DNA from 3 places in the Winogradskyella sp. PG-2 genome. Region 3 is predicted to be linked to each of the others. Evidence: riboswitches for the same ligand, from Rfam matches in the RefSeq annotation. Region 3 holds a riboswitch; each other region holds the start of a gene.
What was found. A riboswitch is a leader RNA that binds a small molecule or an ion and turns the genes downstream of it on or off. The one in region 3 is predicted to bind S-adenosylmethionine.
Positions count from the first base shown of each region.

Region 1: another riboswitch for S-adenosylmethionine. It lies ahead of WPG_RS03625 (trans-sulfuration enzyme family protein); the one in region 3 lies ahead of WPG_RS09020 (O-acetylhomoserine aminocarboxypropyltransferase/cysteine synthase family protein).
Region 2: another riboswitch for S-adenosylmethionine. It lies ahead of WPG_RS05050 (homocysteine S-methyltransferase family protein); the one in region 3 lies ahead of WPG_RS09020 (O-acetylhomoserine aminocarboxypropyltransferase/cysteine synthase family protein).

Region 1 covers NZ_AP014583.1:785,308-788,573, forward strand. The annotation lists gene WPG_RS18340 (BACON domain-containing protein) at 1-65, opposite strand, end outside; gene WPG_RS03625 (trans-sulfuration enzyme family protein) at 168-1,337, opposite strand; SAM riboswitch class I at 1,439-1,561, opposite strand; gene metK (methionine adenosyltransferase) at 1,819-3,072, shown strand; gene WPG_RS03635 (hypothetical protein) at 3,233-3,266, shown strand, end outside.
Region 2 covers NZ_AP014583.1:1,148,769-1,152,034, forward strand. The annotation lists gene WPG_RS05035 (S41 family peptidase) at 1-184, opposite strand, end outside; gene WPG_RS05040 (deoxycytidylate deaminase) at 184-615, opposite strand; gene WPG_RS05045 (HupE/UreJ family protein) at 715-1,308, opposite strand; SAM riboswitch class I at 1,445-1,568, shown strand; gene WPG_RS05050 (homocysteine S-methyltransferase family protein) at 1,672-2,679, shown strand; gene WPG_RS05055 (antibiotic biosynthesis monooxygenase family protein) at 2,676-2,957, shown strand; gene metH (methionine synthase) at 2,957-3,266, shown strand, end outside.
Region 3 covers NZ_AP014583.1:2,022,995-2,026,260, reverse strand. The annotation lists gene WPG_RS09025 (hypothetical protein) at 1-777, shown strand, start outside; SAM riboswitch class I at 881-1,005, shown strand; gene WPG_RS09020 (O-acetylhomoserine aminocarboxypropyltransferase/cysteine synthase family protein) at 1,126-2,424, shown strand; gene WPG_RS09015 (alpha/beta fold hydrolase) at 2,534-3,266, shown strand, end outside.

The DNA of each region.
Region 1 (3,266 bases), 1.2 Mb from region 3:
TCAGAACTACAACTAAATAGAACTATAAAAACTAAAAACGTAAAAACAATGTTTAATAATTTCATATGTCTATAAATTCTTTTTTTACAAAAATAACAAAAATCGAGTATGAAAATATAAGTAGAAATCAAAAGCCAGAAACTGTTGTTTTATAGTATATAAATATATTAATTTTCTAATGCTTGTTTTAAATCCCCAATAATATCATCTATATGTTCTAAACCAACCGAAACTCTAATAAGTCCACTAGTAATTCCTGTAATTAAACGATCTTCTTCAGATAATTTTGCATGTGTCGTAGATGCTGGATGTGTTACGATACTTCTTGTATCACCTAAATTAGCAGATAAAGACAATAGTTTAATTGTATTTAAAAAATTTCTTCCGGCATCAATACCACCTTTAATTTCAAAAGCCACAATATTACCGCCTAATTTCATTTGCTTTTTAGCCAGTTTATATTGAGGGTGAGATTTTAAAAATGGGTATTTCACAAAATTCACATGATCATTTGATTCTAAAAATTCCGCCACATTTAATGCATTATCACAATGCATATTTATTCTAGCTGGCAAAGTTTCTAAACTCTTAGACAAGACCCAAGCATTAAAGGGTGACAAAGCCGGACCTGTATTTCTAGAAAATAAATAAATCTTTTGAATTAAATCTGAATTTCCAACGGTTACACCTCCAAGAACTCTACCTTGTCCATCTATTAATTTTGTAGCTGAATGAATAACTAGATCAGCACCAAACTTTATAGGTTGTTGGAGATAAGGTGTCGCGAAACAATTATCAACTAGGAAAATAAGGTTATGCTTCTTAGCAATACTACCCAGTAGCTCTAAATCTAAAATATCTACAGCCGGATTTGTTGGGCTTTCCGTATACAATATTTTCGTATTGGGCTGTATTAAACTTTCAATTTTGTCTATTTCATCTATCTTAAAAGAGCTTGTTGAAATATTCCATTTTGGTAAAATGTTATTAAACATAGTCTGGGTAGAACCAAAAATACTCCGCGAAAACACAATATGATCTCCTGAGTTGAGTAAAGCTGCAAAAGTTGAAAACACAGCAGACATACCAGATGCAAAGGCATAACCTTGTTCGGCACCTTCCATCTTACAGATCTTATCTATAAACTCTGATGTATTGGGATTAGAATAGCGACTATAAATGTTACGCACTTTCTCATCGGCAAACGATGCTCTCATATCTTCAGCATCTTCAAATACATAACTTGATGTAAGATATAAGGGGTTAGAATGTTCTAAAAATTGAGAACGTTCAATTTGTGTTCGGATGGCTTGTGTTTCTATGTGTTTAGAACTCATTTTTCTTGTATTTATTATAAAGTCAATTCAACCTCAATTATAGGTTTATTCATTAGAAAAATGTCATTGCAAAAACGTAATCAGAGTGATTTTGATTCGTTTAGTTATCTATCTAGTTTTAAATAAATGAATAAAAAACTATGTAGAATTTAGCACCTTCTCAGTAAATCTAAGGGTTGCTAAGGTTTCAAAGGGTCTAATCCCTCCACCTTTCTTGATAACATTTTAGTAAGTGTTTGAACTTTGTGGTTACAAATATTGTATCAGAATATTTTAAAAACAAATTAAATCATAAAAAAAGTAAAATAAATTTACGTTCCATTTAATTTATCTACTTTTGTACAATCAATATTTAGAGGAAGAATTTGATCTGATTGCAACCTCTTAAAAAAATGCTAAAGCAATAAGTTATATACTTCTCTAGCGACTAGGCAATCAATTAAATTTTAGTAAAACAATTATAACCTAAAAAATAGGATTTATGCCATATTTATTTACTTCAGAAAGTGTTTCTGAAGGCCATCCAGATAAAGTAGCTGATCAAATTAGTGACGCTTTAATTGACAATTTTTTAGCTTTTGACCCAGAATCTAAAGTAGCTTGTGAGACATTAGTTACCACTGGTCAAGTTATTCTTGCTGGTGAAGTTAAATCTAACACTTATTTAGATGTTCAGAAAATAGCAAGAGACACTATAAATAAAATAGGATATACAAAAAGCGAATATATGTTCGATGGAAATTCCTGTGGTGTTTTATCTGCCATACATGAACAATCTGAAGATATTAATCGTGGTGTAGATCGTGCTTCTAAAGAAGAACAAGGAGCAGGTGACCAAGGAATGATGTTTGGTTATGCCACAAACGAAACTGATAACTATATGCCATTGGCTTTAGATTTATCGCACAGAATTTTAAAGGAATTAGCTGAATTACGTCGCGAGAATAAATATATTACCTATTTACGACCAGATTCTAAAAGCCAAGTTACTATAGAATATAGCGATGATAATACACCTCAACGTATTGATGCTATTGTTGTTTCTACTCAACACGATGATTTTGGTACTGATGATGTAATGTTAACAAAAATCAGAAAAGATATTGTTGACATCTTAATTCCAAGAGTTGTTGCTAAAGTTCCAGACCATATTAAACCTTTATTTAATAGTGATATTAAATATCATATTAACCCAACAGGGAAATTCGTAATCGGAGGACCTCATGGTGATACAGGTTTAACAGGTCGTAAAATTATTGTAGATACTTATGGCGGAAAAGGAGCACATGGTGGTGGAGCATTTTCTGGTAAAGATCCGAGTAAAGTGGACCGAAGTGCAGCTTACGCAACAAGACATATTGCTAAAAACCTAGTTGCTGCTGGTTTATGTGATGAAGTTTTGGTACAGGTATCTTATGCTATTGGAGTTGTAGAACCTATGGGTATTTTTATAGATACTTATGGTACTTGTGATTTTAATTTAACAGATGGTGAAATCGCTAAAAAAGTAGAAGCCATTTTTGATATGAGACCTTCTGCAATTGAAAGTCGTTTAAAACTACGCCAACCAATTTATAGTGAAACCGCAGCATATGGACATATGGGAAGAAACAATGAAGTAGTTTCTAAAACTTTTGTCCAACCACTTGGTGAATCAATTTCTATGGATGTTGAATTATTTACATGGGAAAAATTAGATTACGTAGACAAAGTTAAAGCAGCATTTGACCTTTAAGAAACCAAATATTGAATACTTAAAAACCTCGTAATTAAGTTTATGAGGTTTTTTTATTTTTTAAATTTCCTAAGGCTATTAGGTAGGATATTAAGCATTTAAACTGTTTAATCATTGAGTAACAACTCTAACAAATAAAATCTCAATTAAATCAACACTTATGAAAAACATTAAAAAATTCCCCAATCTTATTT
Region 2 (3,266 bases), 870 kb from region 3:
TATTAATCTCATCAACGTATTCGTAATCAATATAATCTATGAGACGGTTAATTTTATCTTTCTTACTATTCGTAGAAAAAAGGTTGTCTGAAGTATCTGTGAAATTTAACTTGCCGCCAATAACAACTCCAGCAGCAATAGCTGTACCGATAATTAATGGTATGTATTTGTTTTTTGTCGCCATTAAGCTTTTAAATCTTCAATTCGTTCTAATTCTATGCCAGCTTTAGCTAAAAATTGTAATCCTGAATCATCTTTATAGCCTTCATGATAAACGACCCTAATAATCCCAGCTTGATGTATTAATTTGCTACACTCTTTACAAGGAGATAGTGTAATATACAACGTCGCACCTTTACATGATTGCGTAGAAGAAGCTACTTTTAATATAGCGTTAGCTTCAGCATGCAGCACGTACCATTTTGTATAACCTTCATCATCTTCACAATAATTCTCAAAACCTGTTGGAGTTCCATTATAACCATCTGAAATTATCATTCGATCCTTAACAATAAGCGCACCTACTTGTTTACGCTTGCAGTGAGATAATTTCCCCCATTCTTTTGCAATCCGTAAATAAGCTTTATCGTAACGTAATTGTTTTGTCTTTGGCATTAATACATTTTGTTTATCAAAGTATGCTATAAGTAACGAATATAAAAGGTTAGTATTTTATAACCAATTTACTTGTAGTTAAAGTTTTACCAAACTTAATTAAGTATTTAACAATTCACTTTGAATTACCATAGGAATAACCAAACCTATAACTATAGCAGACCATACCATAATCCAGTCGCGACGCGAAAACCTAAAAATAGTCTGACATAAGAAACTAAGGAATAAAACCACAAATACAATAATAATCTGAGCAATTTCAATACCTAATGCAAATTCGATGAGGAGTTCTATTTTATTTTCTGAGAGTGAGGAAAGCATTTTAAATTCTCTAGCAAAACCTAGACCGTGAATTAAACCAAAAAATAAAGTGGTAAAAAACAACAATCCTATTTTAGTGCTTCTATCCTTTTTACCAGCTGTAATCACATTAAAAATAGCCGTGATTAAAATAGTTATTGGAATTAAAAACTCAACCAATTTTCCATTAACACTAACTATGCCATAAGCTGCTAAAACCAAAGACAAGGTATGCCCTAAGGTAAACATGGACACTAAGAGTAGAACACGTTTCCAATCTTTAAACACATAAGGCACAGTTAAAACCATTAAGAAAAGTACATGGTCATAACCGTTAATATCTAATACATGGTTAAGCCCGTATTGCACATTAAACCAAAAATTTTCTAGCATAATTAAATTATTTGGGATGCATCAAAGTTACAATTAAAAGTAATATCATACTTTTAAATTAACGCTAATAAAACTTGCTTATTCTAATTTTCTTTCGCAATATTGTAACTTCACAATGTTCAAATAACGTATTGAAATGTTATCAAGAAAGGTGGAGGGATTAGACCCTTTGAAACCTTAGCAACCCTTAAACTTATTAAGAAGGTGCTAAATTCTACGTAATTACCGATTCATTTATCGTGTAATTGAATAGATAACCAAACGTAATTACTCACTGTAATTCGATTTCTTTTTAACATATTTTATAACGCAAGTCTAATAGAGACACATTTGACGTTTAGTTTAAATTGAAATTTAAAACTTATGGGTTTAAGTAGAATAGACGAAGAAATTAAAAAACGAATCCTCGTTTTAGATGGAGCCATGGGAACCATGCTTCAACAATACAACTTCTCAGAAGAAGATTTTAGAGGAGAACGTTTTGCAGATTATCCTTCACCATTAAAAGGTAATAATGATTTATTATCCTTAACACAACCTAAGGCGATTGCAGAAGTGCACGCTAAATATTTTGAAGCAGGAGCCGATATTGTAGAAACGAATACATTTTCTGGGACAACGATTGCTATGGCAGACTACGACATGGAAGATTTAGTATATGAACTTAATTTTGAGTCTGCAAAAATAGCTAAACAAGTCGCTGATAAATTCACAAAAGAAAACCCAAATCAACCAAGATTTGTTGCTGGTAGTATTGGCCCAACTAATAAAACCGCAAGTCTATCTCCTGATGTTAACCGCCCAGAATACAGAGCGATAACTTTTAATGAATTACGTGTTGCCTATAAGCAACAAGTGGAGGCTTTAATTGATGGTGGAGTTGATGTTCTTTTAGTGGAAACTATTTTTGACACTTTAAATGCTAAAGCTGCTTTATTTGCAATTGAAGAAGTAAAAGAAGAACGACATATTGATATTCCAATTATGGTTTCTGGAACTATAACAGATGCTTCAGGAAGAACATTATCAGGACAAACTGTTGAAGCATTTTTAACTTCAATATCTCATATTCCATTATTAAGTGTTGGTTTTAATTGCGCTCTGGGAGCAGAACAATTAAAACCCTATTTACAACGCTTATCTAATGAAACTGAGTTTTTTACTTCAGCGCATCCTAATGCAGGTTTGCCAAATGCTTTTGGCGAATACGATGAATCACCAGAGCAGATGCAAAACTATATTGAGGATTATCTTAAAGATAATCTTATAAACATAATTGGAGGTTGCTGTGGCACAAGTCCCGCTCATATAAATGCCATTGCTGAAGTTGCTAAGAAATATCAGCCAAGACATAAACTTGCCTTAGTATGATTTTAGAAGTTGCCATTTTAAATATTAAGAAAGGTCAGTCTCAAGCTTTTGAAATAGCCTTTAAAACAGCTGAACATTTCATTTCGGCTATGAAAGGATACCTAAATCATACCTTGAAAAAATGTATGGAAGATGATGATAAATACATTCTTTCAGTGAATTGGAAAACTTTGGAAGATCACGAAATTGAGTTTAGAACTTCAGATGAATACCAGAAATGGAAAAAACTACTTCATCATTTTTATGAATCATTTCCAATCGTACAACATTACAAATAATGGATAGTGACTGTAAAAAATATTTAACGCTCTCTGGATTAGAACCACTTGTGGTAACACCAGAAAGTAATTTTATCAACGTTGGTGAACGAACCAACGTAACTGGGTCTCGTAAATTTCTTCGTCTAATAAAAGAAGAAAAATATAGTGAAGCTCTAGAGGTTGCTAGAAACCAGGTAGATGGTGGAGCTCAGATTTTAGATGTTAATATGGACGAAGGAATGCTCGATGGTGTTTATGCTATGACAACCTTCTTAAATCTCATTGCTTCAGAACCAGATATTTCTAGAATCCCAATAATGATTGACA
Region 3 (3,266 bases):
CAAAACCCAAGTATGATTAATCTAAATCCTGTTTTCTTTTTAAAAGGAAATAATTACCTTTTAGAGTCTATCTATTTTATTAGAAATAAGACAAAATTTGTAAAGAAATTAGACCACTTTAAAACTACTGTAGGTGACCAAAAGTTTAATAAAGACGAAAATGTTTCTACTCTAGTTTTCCTTTACACTAATTTTCATAGTATTAATCAACATTTTATTGATGGAAGTTTCGAAGAAGGCTTAAAATTGATTCCTCATATTGAAAATGAGCTTATTAGTTTTAGTGACAGAATCGATCAACATCATAAAATGGTCTTTTATTACAAGTTTGCTAGCATGCACTTTGGGGTTGGCAACAATAAAGCTTGTATAGCGTATTTAGATAAGATTATCTCGAATAAATCACTTTCTATGCGAGAAGACTTACTCTGTTTTTCTAGAGTATTAAATCTTGTAGCCCATTATGAAGCCGGACTAGATTATCATTTAGAAACATTACTAAGAAGTACTTACAAGTTTTTAATTAAAATGAACGATTTGCATGAGGTGCAAAAGGAAATGATAAAATTTATTAGAGGGCTTCAAGATATTTACCCTCACGACTTAAAAAATGCATTTAGAGATTTACTTAACACTCTAAAAACTTTTGAAGACCATCCATTTGAGCGCAGAGCATTCCTATATTTAGATATAATTTCTTGGTTAGAAAGTAAGATTGAAAACAAACCTGTTGGCCAGATTATTCAAAATAAATATTTGGCAAAATATGCGCCTTGATTTTCTTAAAATCATAAAAAAAGCATAAAAACTAAAAATAAATTTGGTTTTTAAATTTTTGTGTCGCAATATTTGTGCTCACAAAGTTCAAACACTTACTGAAATGTTATCAAGAAAGGTGGAGGGATTAGACCCTTTGAAACCTTAGCAACCCTTAGATTTACTAAGAAGGTGCTAAATTCTACTTGAAAGCGCAAGTCATTTTTTGCAAATTCGGATAGATAACTCAAACTAATTACAAATCTATAGTTAGTAATTTTCTTTATAACATTTTTCTATTAAGTATGCTTCTTTCGAAGCTTATTTGGCTTTTGAATTAATTTATTTTAACTCAAAAAAACTAGAAAAATGAGTACACAAAAATTCGCAACAAAAGCGTTGCACGCAGGACATGACACCAATCAAACAGGAGGTACAAGAGCTGTACCTATCTATCAATCTACAGCTTATGTTTTCGATGATTCAGATGATGCAGCAGGACGATTTAACCTCTCTGTACCAGGATTTATATACACGCGTCTGAACAATCCGACGAACGATATTTTAGAGCAACGTTTAGCAGCTTTAGAAGGAGGAATTGCAGCAGTAGCAACTGCCTCAGGAACGGCAGCCATCTCTACTACATTACTTACACTTTTACGCGCAGGTGATCACATTGTTGCGTCAAATAGTTTATATGGAGGAACATACAATTTATTGAGTGTAACACTTCCAAGACATGGTATTACAACAACATTTGTAGATCCATCTGACCCTGAAAATTTTCAAAAAGCAGCTCAAGAAAACACAAGAGCTATTTTTGTAGAATCTTTAGGTAATCCAAAACTCGATGTTTTAGATATTGAAGCCATTTCTGTTGCAGCCAAAGCGCACAAAGTACCTTTAATTGTAGATAATACAGTTGCTACACCATATTTACTTAATCCTATTGAGTATGGCGCAGACATCGTTATTCATTCGTTGACAAAATATATAAATGGTAACGGAACGTCATTAGGAGGTATTATCATTGACGCAGGTACTTTTGATTGGAGCAACGGAAAATTTCCAGAGTTTACAGAACCGTCAGCTGGTTATCATGGTTTAGTCTACAGTGAAGTTATTGGTGCCGCAGCATTTATTGCTAAGATTAGAATTGAAGGTCTACGTGATTATGGTGGAGCATTGAGCCCGTTTAATGCCTTTCAAATTATTCAAGGTTTAGAGACTTTAGAAATTCGTATTCAGAAGCATAGTAAGAATGCGCTCGAGCTAGCAAAATGGTTGCAAGAACAACCTGAAGTAAATTGGGTAAACTATCCAGGGTTAAAAACAAGTAAATATAATGGACTGGCTCAAAAGTATTTACCTAAAGGACAAAGTGGTATCGTAACATTTGGTGCTGATGGTGGCTATGATGCTGCAAAAACTATTGCTGATACCACAAAACTATTCTCTTTATTGGCAAATATTGGAGATACTAAATCATTGATTATTCATCCTGCTAGTACAACGCATCAACAATTAAGTGATGAAGCACAAGAAACTACCGGAGTGACTAAAGATTTAATCCGTTTATCTGTCGGAATAGAAAATATTGAAGATTTAAAAGCTGATTTAAAAGAAGCCTTTTCTGTTGTTAAAGAAAAACAAGCGCTTCAAAATTAGCCTTTATTAGTGTTGTTTAGTTTAGAAACAGATGTCTTTATAATATAAAGGCATCTGTTTATTGAGTTAAAATAGTAATTAAAAGACTACTGCTTTCGCAGGAAGTAGAATGAAAGAATTAAAATATATAAATATTCCTGATTATGTTACAGGTAGTGGAAAAACCTTTAGCATTAATCTATCATATCAAACATTTGGAAAAACATTAGATGATGCTCCTGTTGTATTAGTAAATCATGCACTAACAGCAAATTCTAAAGTCATAGGAGAGCATGGTTGGTGGAACGATTTAATCGGAGACAATAAATGTATTGACACTAATTCATACAGTATTTTAGCCTTCAATATCCCTGGAAATGGGTATGACAATAAACCTGAAAACTTAATTGAAAACTATAAATATTTTACGGCTCGAGACATAGCTAGGCTGTTTGCGTTGGGTCTAGAACAACTAAAAATTGAAAAGCTTTTTGCTGTTATAGGAGGTTCAGTTGGTGGAGGTATTGCATGGGAATTAGCAGCTCTAAAACCCAATTTAATTGAGCATTTAATTCCGGTTGCAACCGATTGGAAATCTACAGATTGGCTCATTGCAAATTGTCATATACAAGATGCTATATTAAACCATTCTAATGAGCCATTAGCTGATGCAAGAATGCATGCAATGACACTTTATCGCACGCCAGAATCTCTAACTCAAAAATTCGAAAGAACTAAAAGAGATGATTCACTTTTTAATATTGAATCTTGGTTAAATTATCATGGTGATAACTTAAGTAATCGTTTTAACTTATCTGCTTATAAAATGATGAATCAAATCTTAAGAACTATAGATATTGCTA